DNA from 3 places in the Micromonospora sp. NPDC000668 genome. Region 3 is predicted to be linked to each of the others. Evidence: riboswitches for the same ligand, from Rfam matches in the RefSeq annotation. Region 3 holds a riboswitch; each other region holds the start of a gene.
The links. A riboswitch is a leader RNA that binds a small molecule or an ion and turns the genes downstream of it on or off. The one in region 3 is predicted to bind S-adenosylmethionine.
Positions count from the first base shown of each region.

Region 1: it holds a riboswitch for S-adenosylmethionine, as region 3 does, so the genes downstream of both, thrC (threonine synthase) here and ACFY29_RS21245 (ABC transporter substrate-binding protein) in region 3, are expected to answer to the same signal.
Region 2: it holds a riboswitch for S-adenosylmethionine, as region 3 does, so the genes downstream of both, ACFY29_RS20250 (aminotransferase class V-fold PLP-dependent enzyme) here and ACFY29_RS21245 (ABC transporter substrate-binding protein) in region 3, are expected to answer to the same signal.

Region 1 covers NZ_JBIAYP010000003.1:869,104-873,356, reverse strand. The annotation lists gene ACFY29_RS20340 (ArsR/SmtB family transcription factor) at 109-492, opposite strand; gene ACFY29_RS20335 (DMT family transporter) at 584-1,552, shown strand; SAM riboswitch class I at 1,620-1,755, shown strand; gene thrC (threonine synthase) at 1,767-3,053, shown strand; gene ACFY29_RS20325 (GNAT family N-acetyltransferase) at 3,386-4,253, shown strand, end outside.
Region 2 covers NZ_JBIAYP010000003.1:849,626-853,878, reverse strand. The annotation lists gene ACFY29_RS20260 (metal-dependent phosphohydrolase) at 1-15, opposite strand, end outside; gene ACFY29_RS20255 (aromatic acid exporter family protein) at 123-1,358, shown strand; partial or broken gene ACFY29_RS20250 (aminotransferase class V-fold PLP-dependent enzyme) at 1,385-2,655, opposite strand; SAM riboswitch class IV at 2,702-2,822, opposite strand; gene ACFY29_RS20245 (PrsW family intramembrane metalloprotease) at 2,846-4,253, shown strand, end outside.
Region 3 covers NZ_JBIAYP010000004.1:85,589-89,841, forward strand. The annotation lists gene ACFY29_RS21240 (amino acid transporter) at 1-1,891, shown strand, start outside; SAM riboswitch class IV at 1,978-2,090, shown strand; gene ACFY29_RS21245 (ABC transporter substrate-binding protein) at 2,365-3,234, shown strand; gene ACFY29_RS21250 (amino acid ABC transporter permease) at 3,282-4,064, shown strand; gene ACFY29_RS21255 (amino acid ABC transporter ATP-binding protein) at 4,061-4,253, shown strand, end outside.

The sequences.
Region 1 (4,253 bases), on a different contig from region 3:
ACCGAGCGGTGGTAACGCCGACGTCCAACCCTGCCCCATATCTGGGGCAGCTCGACAGGGCGTGCAGGCAGTCCGTTACTCCCGACCGCCGGGCTCGTCAGCCCGCCGTCACGTCGCGTCGCCAGCGGTGCCGGCCGCTCTCAGGCTGGCTCGGGGCGGCTCGGGGCGGCTCGGGGCGGCGCGGCTCGGGGCGGGCGGGGCGGGGGTGAGGACGGCGTTCAGGAGGCCGGGGTAGAGGCGCTCCAGCTCGTCTCGCCGGAGGCGGACGTAGCGGCTGGTGCCGGCGGCCCGGGTGCGGGTCAGGCCGGCCTCGCGCAGCACCTTGAGGTGGTGGCTGCGGGTCGCCTTGGAGACGCCGAACTCGAAGGTGTTGCAGGCGAACTCGCCGCCCTCGGCGAGCGCCCGGACGATCTGTAGCCGCACGTCGTCGGCGAGTGCGGCCAGCACGGTGGTGACCGGTACGGCGGTCAGGTCGGGTTCGTGCGGCTCCATGTGACCAGTGTAACCGTTGTTCGACAACCGTCGAACAAGTCCCTAGGGTCGGTGTCGCTGGTTCGACGATTCTCGAACATTGGAGCTGACGATGCGTCCCCGTTCCGCCGCCTATCCGCTTCTCGCCGTGCTCAGCTGGGGAGTGATGTTCCCGGTCCTGGCCAGCGCGCTGACCCGGGTTGATCCGCTCAACCTGACCACCGCCCGCTACCTGCTGGCCGCCCTCATCCTGGTCGCCATCCTGCTGCTCCGCGAGGGTGCCGGCGCGCTGCGGCTCGGCGGCCGGGCCGTCGAGGTGGCGGTGCTCGGTGTGGTCGGCTTCGCCGGCTTCAACGTGCTCACCAACCTGGCGCTGGAGCACGCCGCCCCGCAGCAGATCGCCCTCTTCGTGGCCACCACCCCGGTGATCACCCAACTGGTCCGCTGGGCCCGCGACGGCGTACGCCCGAAGCCCCTCCTGCTGGCCCTCTCCCTGGTGGCGCTCCTCGGCGTCGGCCTGGTGATCACCCGCGGGAGCCTGACCGGGCTCGGTCAGTTCGGCCTCGGCGGGCTGATGATGATCGGCGCGGTGCTCGGCTGGGCGATCTACACCCACGGCGCCAGCCAGTTCGGCACCTGGTCGCCGCTGCGGTACACCACGCTGACCGCGCTCGCCGGCACGGCCGCCATGCTCGCCGCGAGCGTGCTCGCCGACGGCATCGGATGGCAGCACGCGCCGGCCGCCGCCGACCTCGTGGCGGTCGCCCCGCAGTTGGCGTACGCCGTGATCATGGGCGCGGTGATCGCGGTGCTGGCCTGGAACACCGGCGTGCAGCGGCTCGGAGCCGCCAACGCCGCCCTGTTCATGAACCTGGTGCCGGTGACCACCTTCACGGTGCAGATCGTCCGCGGCTACCGACCGGAGCCGATCGAACTGGTCGGGGCCGCGATCACCATCGCCGCCCTGATCGCCGCGAACCTCGCCACCCGGGCTCGGACCGTGACCCCGTCGCTGCCCCAACCAACTGCGGTGACCGACCCGGTCGCGGTGGTCGACCCGGTGGCGGTGGCCAACCGCTGACCCACCCACTGGGATCTGCGGTGGAGGCGGCGCCCGGCGTTGCCTAGACTCGACGGCACAACTGAATACCTCATCCAGAGGGGCTGAGGGATACGGCCCGACGACGCCCCGGCAACCACCCCGCGCGCTCACCGCTGAGCGACCTGCGGGGCAGGTGCCAATTCCGTCCCCGCCGCACCGTGCGGTGTGGGGAAAGATGAGAGGACTCCTCGACATGACGTCGACGCTCGCCACCCCTGGCATCGACACCTCCTCCAGCCCCGCCCGAGCCCTGGTGTGCCGCGCCTGTTCGGCCCGCTACCCGCTCGCCGCCCAGCACGCCTGTTACGAGTGTTTCGGCCCGCTGGAGGTCGACTACGACACCGCCGCCCTGGCCGCCGTCACCCGTGAGCAGATCGAGGCCGGCCCGAACAACATCTGGCGGTACGCCGCGCTGCTGCCCGCCGGTCAGGACCCGTCCACCCGGGTGACCCTCGACCCGGGGCTCACCCCGCTGGTGGCGGCCCCGCACCTGGCCGCCGAGCTGGGCATCACCGCGCCGCTCTGGGTCAAGGACGACAGCGCCAACCCGACCCACTCGTTCAAGGACCGGGTCGTCTCGGTGGCGCTCACCGCCGCCCGCGCGCTCGGCTTCAGCCGGTTCGCCTGCGCCTCCACCGGCAACCTGGCCAACTCGGTGGCCGCGCACGCCGCCCGGGCCGGGGTGCCCTCGGTGGTCTTCATCCCCAGTGACCTGGAGCAGGGCAAGGTCATCACCACCGCGGTCTACGGCGGCGACCTGGTCGCCATCGACGGCTCGTACGACGACGTGAACCGGCTCTGCGGCGAGTTGGTGGAGACCGACGAGTTCGAGGACACGGCGTTCGTCAACGTCAACGTCCGGCCGTACTACGCGGAGGGCTCCAAGACCCTCGGCTACGAGGTGGCTGAGCAGTTGGGCTGGCGGATCCCGGCCCAGGTGGTCATCCCGATGGCCAGCGGCGAGCTGCTCACCAAGATTGACAAGGCGTTCTCCGAGCTGGTCGAGATCGGGCTGGTCGAGGCGCCGGCCGGCGGCTGGAAGGTCTTCGGTGCCCAGTCCGCAGGCTGCAACCCGATCGCCACCGCCCTGCACGCCGATACCGACACGATCACCCCGGTCAAGCCCACCGGCATCGCCAAGTCGCTGAACATCGGCGACCCGGCCGCCGGCCTCTACGCCCTGGAGGCGGTCCGCCGCACCGACGGTTGGATGGAGTACGCCGACGACGACGAGATCCGCGCCGGCATCCGGCAGTTGGCCCGTACCACCGGCGTCTTCGCGGAGACCGCCGGTGGGGTCACCGTGGCGGTGCTGCGCAAGCTGGTCGAGTCCGGTCGGCTCGACCCGACGGCGGAGACCGTGGTGTTCAACACCGGCGAGGGGCTGAAGACCATCGATGCGGTAGCCGGCCAGGTCGGCCCGACCCACCACATCAAGCCGTCCCTCCGTGCCGCCCGAGACGCCGGCCTCCTGGGCTGATCAGCCCCGCCCACCCCGCCCCGCCCCGCGCCGGAGGGGTGGGCGTGCAGGGTCGGGCGGGGGATAGGGGATCGCCCGGACGGGGGATCGGGCCGATCCGCCGGGTAACTGGCTTTTCGCAGTGAGTGTGGAAAACCCACCGCTCTGGACTTGACGGCAGGAACCGGACGGCGCAAGATGCTCCCTGCGGGAGGGCATTTCGCCGGAGACTTTTGAAGTTCTTGCGACCCAGCGCCGGAGGCGTTGTGCGAGTGTCCCTCCCGACCACGTTCGATCGGGCCAGCGATTAATTCGCTGGCCCGATCGCTTTCCCGGGGTGCACGCTCGGCGGCATGAGCATCACCATCGCGTCGTTCGACGGCGCCGACCGAGCTTCGGTCGACGAGGCGTACCGGATCGGCGCGGCGGCCAACGACGCCGATCTCCCGGACTTCCCGCCCTTCTGCCGGCGTCGCTTCGACGCGTTCTTCCACACGCCGATGCCCGGCACCGAGACGCTCTGGGCGCTGGCCCGACTGGACGGCGTACCGGCCGGCTATGTCCAGCTGGACCTGCCGCAGCTCGACAACACCGAAAACGCCACGGCCGAGCTGGTAGTGCATCCCGAGCTGCGGCGGCGGGGCGTCGGTCGGGCACTGCACGAGCACGGGGTACGCCTGCTGCGCGAGCGCGGACGCAAGCGGGTGGTCGCGATGACCGTCTCGGCGCTGCCCGACGGGCCGGCCCGGACGGTGGCGGGCGATGCGTTCGCCGCCGCGACCGGAGCCCAGTCCGCGCTGGCCGAGGTGCGTCGCCGACTCGAGGTCGGCACCATCGACCGGGTCGCGCTGCGCGCGGCGCTGGCCGAGGCGCACGCCCTAGCCGAGGGCTATCGGTCGGTCTGCTGGCAGGGTGCGACCCCGCAGGAGTACGTGGCGGACGTCGCCTACCTGGACGGCCGGCTGCTCATGGATGCGCCCATGGGAGACGTGCAGTGGGAACCGGAGCAGGTGGACGCCGAGCGGATCCGCGGCACCGAACGGGCCCTGGACGCCCGGGGTCGGCGGCGCTACAACCTCGGGGTGCTGCACGAGGAGTCCGGCCGGCTGGTCGCCTGGACGCTGCTGGACGTGGGCGCCTCCGCCGACTGGCACGCGTTCCAACAGATCACCATCGTCGACCCGGCCCACCGGGGGCACCGGCTCGGCCTGCTCGCCAAGA
Region 2 (4,253 bases), on a different contig from region 3:
CAACAGATCGGCCACCGCCCGAGTCTGCCGCATCCGACGCGAGCGGCGCGGAGCGGGAGGATTCAGCGCGTGTGCCACGGGTAGTCGCGCCCATGGCCGTGCCCCGGGACAAGCGACCTCCGATGGTGCGGCGTACGGCGCTGCGCGAAGGGTTGGTGGACATCGACGGCGCGCGGATCGCCGAGGCCACCGAGGAGCTGCGCCATCGCAGTCGGGCCACGCTGCACGACCGGCTGCACCGGGTGCGAATGGCCGGCGGGCTGGCCGTGCAGGCCGGGCTGGCCGCCGGGCTGGCGTACTACGTCTCGCACCGGCTGCTCGGCAACCCGCAGCCGGTGTTCGCGCCGATCTCCGCGGTCGGCACCCTGGCCGCGTCGGTCGGTCAGCGGTTCCGCCGGACCGTGGAACTGATCGTCGGGGTGGGGATCGGGGTGGCCATCGGCGACTTCCTGATCTACCTGCTGGGCACCGGGGCGTGGCAGCTCGGCCTGGTGGTCACGGTGGCGATCCTGCTCACCATCTTCGCCGGGGCCAGCGTGGCCATCGTCATCCAGGCGGCGGCCACGGCGGTGCTGATCGTCACGCTGAGTCCGCAGACCGAGAATCTGGAGATCCCGCGCTTCGTCGACGCGTTCCTCGGTGGTGGGATCGCGCTGCTGGTGACGGCGGTGCTGCTGCCGCTGAACCCGCTCCGGGTGCTCAATCGCGCTGCCCGACCGGCGCTGGACCTGCTCGCCGCCCAGCTCGACGCCACGGCCGACGGGCTGCGCAACCGGGACCGCGCCGGCATCCAGCAGGCGCTCGAACGATTGCGCAACAACAAGGAGGAGCTGGCCACGTTGGCCGAGGCGATCGAGGGGGCGAAGGAGACCGCCACCCTCTCCCCGGCCCGCTGGCACCGGCGCGACGAGCTGACCCACTACGCGGAGGCGGCCGACCCGATTGACCGGGCGATGCGCAACACCGGCACGCTGATCCGCCGGGCCGTGACGCTGATCGAGGACGAGGAGCCGGTGCCGGATCCGATGCCGGACGGCATCGGCCACCTCGCCGAGTCGGTCCGGCTGCTCAAGCACGAGTTCGCGGTGGGCGAGGAACCGGAGAAGGCCCGGGAGCGGTCGCTGCGGGCGGTCAGCGAGGCCGGTCGGGCGTACGGAGCCGGGGTCGGCTTCTCGGGCAGCGTGGTGATCGCCCAGATCCGGACCACCGCGAGCGACCTGCTGGTGGCCTCCGGGATCGACCAGGAGGAGGCGAACCGGTGGATCCGTACCGCCTTCGGGGAGCAGGAGCGGCCGATCGGTGAACCGGCCGAGCCGGGCGAGACGCCGAAGCCGCCCACCGCCCCACCGGTCGGCTGACCGGGGCCGCGGCGCTCCGCCCGCCCTCAGCCCAACGCGGCGAGTGCGGCGAGAAGCCGGTCCACCTGCGCGGCCGTGCTGCCCAGGCCGATGCTGGCGCGCAGGGCGGTGGGCGGCAGGTCCCGCCGGCCGGTCCCCGCCGCCTCGGCGAGCAGCCGCCGGGCCAGCGGATGGGCGCAGAACAGCCCGTCCCGTACGCCGATCCGGTGCTCGGCGGCCAGCCGGGCGGCCACGTCGGCGGAGTCCCACCCGGCGACCACGAACGACACGATGCCGACCCGGGGCGCGTCCGGGCCGAAGGTGCGCAGCTCCACCACATGCGGCAGGGCGGCGATGCCGGTCCGCAGCCGGGCCAGCAGTGCCTGCTCGCGGGCCGCCAGCGCGACCCGGTCCGCGTCGGCAAGCGCCGCGCACACCGCGGCCAGCGCCACCGCGCCGACCAGGTTCGGGGTACCGCCCTCGTGTCGGGCCGGGCCGGTCGTCCAGGTCACGTCGTGGGTGGCCGGCCCGACGTGGCTGGTGGCGCCACCACCGGCCAGGTACGGCGGAGCGACGTCCAGCCAGTCCGCCCGGCCGATCAGCACGCCCGCGCCGAACGGCGCGTACAGCTTGTGGCCCGAGACGGCCAGGTAGTCCACGTCGAGCGCGAGCAGATCGACCGGGGCGTGCGGGGCGAGCTGCGCGGCGTCCAGGGCGATCCGGGCCCCGTGCCGGTGGGCCACCCGGGCCAGCTCGGCCACCGGCCATCGCTCGCCGGTCACGTTGCTCGCCCGGTCACCGCGACCAGTACGGGCAGCGCCGGGTTGCTGTCCCGGCGCAGCTCGGTGAGGGCGGCGGCGAGGGCGCGTACCGCCCCGGCGGGGTCGGTGGGCACCGGCAGCCGGACCGAGCCGCGCGGCCAGGGCAGCAGGTTGGCGTGGTGCTCGCCGGCGAAGGTGACCACCGTCGTGCCGGCGGGCAGCGCCCGGGCCAGCAGGTTGAGCGCGTCGGTGGTGTTGCGGGTGAAGATCACGTGGTCTTCGGCGCGGGCGCCGAAGAAGTCACCGACCGTCTGCCGGGCCCGCTCGTAGGCCAGCGTGCAGTGCCGGGACAGCGCTCCGGCACCGCGATGCACGCTGGCGTACCAGGGCAGCAGCTCGGCCACCGCGTCGGCGGCGGCCCGCGCGCACGGCGCGCTGGCCGCGTAGTCCAGGTTGATCTCGCCCGGTACGCCGAGTACGTCGAGCGGCGCCGACGGGGCCGGCGCGGGCGCCACGGCGGACCGGGTGGGAAGCGAGGGTACGAGGGTGACGGACACGCCGGAACCTCCGGGGTCAGGGACCCCGGGTCTGGTGTCGGGACGGGGTCCGCGCTTGCCCAGCACGCCGATCGGGCTGGGCCCGGTCATCACCCGGGGCACCCCACCGCGAACTCGACGAGGGTTGCCGGCCAGCAAGCCGGGGCTTGACGCTGGCGCTCGTGACCTGCAGGCAGCATAGCGACTGCCGATGCGACCAAACCAGCCGGCGGGGGATGGCTACGCTGACCGCATGGCCGACACCCCGCCCGGTGCACCCCTGCCGTCGCCGCCCGCGCCCGCAGCCCCGTCCGCCGGCGAGGCGCCCCGGATGCCGCTGCGCCGACTAGACCGGCGGCGGTTCCTGGTGCTGGCCGGGGTGGTGTTGTTCATCGCCGCCTGCGCGGGCTTCATGGTCTTCACGCTCGGCCAGTCGCTCGGCGTCGAGGCGTTGCTGATCGGGCTGGTCGCCGCCGTCCTGCCGGTGCCGGTGCTGGTCGCCTGCTTCCTCTGGCTGGACCGCTACGAGCCGGAGCCGTTGAAGTACCTGATCTTCTGCTTCGCCTGGGGTGCGTTCGTCTCCACGGCTGCCTCGCTCACCGTGAACGAGTTCGCCGCCGCCCGGTTCAATGACTGGGGACTGCCGGCCGCGCTCACCGGCGTGCTGGTGGCGCCGTTCATCGAGGAGCTGACCAAGGCACTCGGCCCGATCCTGCTGCTGGTGTTCCGCCGCCGGGAGTGGTCCGGGATCACCGACGGCCTGGTCTACTGCGGGCTCTCCGCGGTCGGCTTCGCCATGGTGGAGAACATCCTCTACCTGGGCGGGTACGGCTACGCGGCCGGCGCCGACCGGTACGGCCCGGCGACCGGCACCCAGCAGGTCATCGCGATCTTCATCGTGCGGATCCTGCTGTTCGGCTTCGCCCATCCGCTTTTCACCTCGATGACCGGTGTGGGGCTGGGTGTCGCCGCCCGGACGGCCGACCGCCGGGTCCGGGTGCTCGCACCGGTCGCCGGCCTGCTGCTGGCCATGATGTTGCACGGCACCTGGAACCTGCTGCCCACGCTGACCCAGGCCACCGGCGAGACGGTGATCATGCTGTACGGCTTCCTGGGCCTCATGGTGCCGGTCTTCTTCGGCATGGTGGGGCTGGCGGTGTGGCTGCGTGCGTGGGAGGGGCGGCTCACCGAGCGGACGCTGCCGGACTACGTGCGCGCCGGCTGGCTGAGCCCGCCCGAGGTGGCCGCGTTGAGCAGTCTCGGTCGCCGGCACGCGGCCCGTAGCTGGGCGCGTCGGGTGGCCGGGGACGCCGGGGTGCGGGCGATGCGGGGGTACCAGTTCGCCGCCACCCGGTTGGCCCTGCTGCGCGACGGGACGCTGCGCGGCCTGGACCGCAAGCCGGCCGATCGGGAGCGGACGGCTCGTGAGGAGCGGGAGCTGCTGGAGTCGATCACCTCGTACCGGTCGTTCTTCGTGGGTCGGGACCCGCAGGCCCCGGTCGGGGTCTGGGACGGCAGCCGCTACCACCTGCGCTTCCCGGACGGTTCGCAGCGTCCGGTGGCCGCGCCGGACGAGCCGGTGGTGCCGATTCCGGTGCTGCTGGCCGCGCCGCCACCGC
Region 3 (4,253 bases):
CGCCGATTCAAAGCGGCCTCGGCAGCAGGGCCCGCACGGCCGCCCGCCGGAGCGCCAGCACCACCCGTGGTGGAAGGTGATGTGCCTGACCGGCGTCGACTACTTCTCGACCCTGGGCTACCAGCCGGGCATCGCGGCACTGGCCGCCGGGGCGCTCTCGCCGGTGGCGACCCTCGTGCTGGTCCTGGTGACCCTGCTGGGCGCGCTGCCGGTCTATCGGCGGGTGGCGGTGGAGAGCCCGCACGGCGAGGGCTCGATCGCGATGCTGGTACGCCTGCTGAGCTACTGGCCGGGCAAGCTGCTGGTGTTGGTGCTACTCGGTTTCGTGGCCACCGACTTCATCATCACCATCACCCTCTCCGCCGCCGACGCGACCGCACACATCGACGAGAACCCGTTCTGGCCCGAAGGGCTCCGAGGGCAGAGAGTCCTGCTCACGCTGCTGCTCGTGGCGCTGCTGGGCGCGGTGTTCCTCAAGGGATTCACCGAGGCCATCGGGATCGCCGTCGTCCTGGTCGCGGTCTACCTGGCGCTGAACGCGGTGGTGATCGCCGCCGCGCTGTTCCAGGTGGTGACGCACCCCAGCGCGGTCGGGGACTGGACCACCGCGCTGACCACCGGCCACGGCGACCCCTGGATGGTGGTCGGGCTGTCCCTGCTGGTCTTCCCGAAGCTGGCGCTGGGCCTGTCCGGCTTCGAGACCGGGGTGGCGGTGATGCCGAGCGTGCGGGGCGACCCGCAGGACACGGAGGACCGACCACTGGGCCGGATCCGCGGCACGCGCCGGCTGCTCACCACCGCCGCGACGATCATGAGCGTTTTCCTGATCACCAGCAGCGTGACCACCACCGTGCTGATCCCGCCCGAGGCGTTCCAGCCGGATGGGCCGGCGAACGGCCGGGCGCTGGCCTACCTGGCGCACGAGTACCTCGGCGAGGTGTTCGGCACGGCCTACGACCTGTCCACCATCGGGATCCTCTGGTTCGCGGGCGCCTCGGCGATGGCCGGCCTGCTCAACCTCGTACCCCGCTACCTGCCCCGCTACGGCATGGCACCGACCTGGGCCCGGGCGGTCCGGCCGCTGGTGCTGGTCTTCACCGCGGTGGCGTTCCTGATCACCGTGGTCTTCGAGGCCAGCGTGGACGCGCAGGGCGGCGCGTACGCCACCGGGGTTCTGGTGTTGATCACCTCGGCGGCGACGGCCGTGACCCTCGCGGCACGGCGACGGCGCCAGCGCGGCCGCACGATCGCCTTCGGCATCATCACGGTGATCTTCGTCTACACCACCGCGGCGAACGTGGTGGAGCGCCCCGACGGCGTGAAGATCGCGGCCTGCTTCATCGGCGGGATCATCCTGGTCTCGCTGCTGTCACGGCTGAACCGCGCCTTCGAACTGCGGGTCCAACGGGTGGATTTGGACCCCGAGGCGGCCCGGATGATCGACGAGTGCATCGGGCGCCGGATCCGGCTGATCGCGCACGAGCCGGCCGGCCGAGACCCGGCGGAGTACCGCGACAAGCTGGCCCAGACCGTCGCGGACAACGACTTCCCGGCCGACAGCGACGTGATCTTCGTCGAGGTGACGGTCACCGACCCGTCCGACTTCGAGACCGAGCTGCTGGTGCGCGGCAGCGTGGTGCACGACCACTACCTGGTGCTCAGCCTGGCCAGCTCCGCGGTGCCCAACGCGCTGGCCGCCCTGCTGCTGGAGATCCGCGACCGGATCCAGCGGCGCCCGCACATCTACTTCGAGTGGACCGAGGGCAACCCGGGCGGCAACCTCCTGCGCTACCTGGCCTTCGGACAGGGCGAGATCGCCCCGGTCACCCGCGAGATCCTGCGCCGGCAGGAGCCCGACCGGAGCCGCCGGCCGCACGTGCACGCCGGTTGACCCGGCGGTCCGGTGGTCGTCGCGGAGGGTGAGCGTGGTCATAGCGGCTGGACGATCCGCCGGTTCCGGCTGCTAGCCTCTGGACAGGTCATGAGCGCCAGCGCGAAGCCCCGGCTCGCTGGCCGGCAACCCTCCTCCGCGGTGGGGTGCCCCGGGTGAAGACCAGGCACCGGCAAAGACGTCGGTGCAAGCGTGGCCTGGCACCCAGGTCAGCACAGACCTGGGAGAACCATGCGCATCCTCAGCACCGCCCCACCAACCGACGCCGCGGATTCCCGCGCCGGTTGGCTTCCGCCGGCACTGACCAGGCGGCGGCACGTGGACATGATGCGGGTGTGCAGCGCCGCCTGTCGGTGCCACACCGCGCACTAGCGCACCCCTCTTTCCCGAACCCACCCCAGCGGTACGCCCATCGGGCGCACCGTCGGCGGCGCACGCCTGTGCCCGCCGCTGCGCAACCTTCGGAGACACCCGTGCGAATTCTTCCTGCCCTGACCCGCGCCGCTGCCCTCGGCGCGGCCACGATCCTGGCCGCCACCGCGCTGACCGCCTGCGGCGACGACACGTCGTCCGACGCCACCGCCAACCCGTACGGCCTGTCGCAGCCGGGCGTGCTGCGCGCCGGCACGCTGACCGACGCCCCTCCGAACGTGTACCTCAAGGACGGCAAGTTCACCGGGTTCGACAACGACCTGCTGGCGGCGGTGGCCGGCAAGCTCGGCCTGAAGGTCGAGTTCGTCGGTACCGACTTCTCCGCGCTGCTCTCCCAGGTGAACAACCGCAAGTTCGACGTCGGCAGCTCCTCGATCACCATCACCGAGGCGCGGAAGAAGACGGTCGACTTCGGCAACGGCTACGACTTCGGCTACTTCGGCCTGGACGTCCCGGCCGGCTCGCCGATCACCAGCTTCGACCAGCTCGCCGGCAAGCGGGTCGTGGTGGTCCAGGGCACCGTCCAGGACGACTACGCCACCGGCAAGCAGCTCGACCCGGTCCGGGTGCCGGACTACAACGGCGCGATCAACCAGCTCAAGGCGGGCACCGCCGACGCGTGGATCGCCCCGGCGGAGATCGGCGAGAAGTCGGCCGCCGACAGCAACGGCAAGATCACCGTGGCGGCCAAGCAGCTCAGCCCGGCACCGACCGCGTACGCGGTCGCCAAGGGCAGCGACAAGCTCCGCGAGGCGCTGAACAAGGGCCTCGACGAGGTGATCGCGGACGGCACCTGGAGCCGGTTGCAGGCGCAGTACTACCCGGGCCGGCCGGTTCCGGAGGACTTCCGACCGGGCAGCGGCACGGTGACCGTGCCGTCGGCGTCGGCGTCCGCGTCGACCGCGTCCTGAGGCACATACCCGGTGACGAGCGAGCAGGGCGGTAGGAGAGGCGACCAATGGATCCGTTGAGCACCCTGTGGGAGACCTTCTTCGACTGGGACGCGATGCGCGAGGCGCTACCCGAGATGCTGACTGTCGGGTTGCCCAACACGCTGATCCTGGCGGTCTCCGCCGCCCTGCTCGGCTCGGTGCTGGGCCTGCTGCTGGCCGTCGCCGGCATCTCCCGTACCCGGTGGCTGCGCTGGCCGGCGCGGGTCTACACCGACGTGTTCCGGGGGCTGCCGGCCGCGGCGACGATCCTCCTGATCGGCGTCGGGCTGGCGCCGCTGGGCATGGAGGTCTGGGGACCCGACCCGTACCCGCTGGGCATCCTGGCGCTGTCGCTGATCGCGGCGGCGTACATCGGGGAGATCTTCCGCTCCGGCATCCAGTCGGTGGAGGCCGCCCAACTGGAGGGTGCCCGGGCGCTCGGCTTCTCCTGGGCCGACTCGATGCGGCTGGTGATCATTCCGCAGGGCATCCGGCGGGTGCTGCCCGCCTGGGTGAACCAGCTCATCGCACTGATCAAGGACTCCAGCCTGGTCTACTTCCTCGGACTGGTGGCCAGCCAGCGGGAGCTGTTCCGGATCGGGCAGGACTACGCGGCCACCACCGGCAACGAGTCCGCGCTGCTGCTGGCCGGGCTCTTCTACCTGGCGTTGACCGTGCCGCTGACGCACGTGGTCAACTGGATCGACCGGCGGCTGCGCCACGGCCGGCCGGCCACCGCGCCGGCCGACGATGACGAGGACGACACCGAGTCGGCGCTGGCCGGCACGACCGAAGGGGACCGGCGATGACCACCGGCACGACCACCTCGGTCAGCCTCGACGTAAGCGACGTGCACCTCGCCTTCGGCCCGAACCGGGTGCTGCGCGGCGTCGACCTGGCCGTGCCACGCGGCGCGACGGCCTGCGTGATCGGCCCGTCCGGGTCGGGCAAGTCCACCCTGCTGCGGACGATCAACCGGCTGATCGAGCCGGACCGCG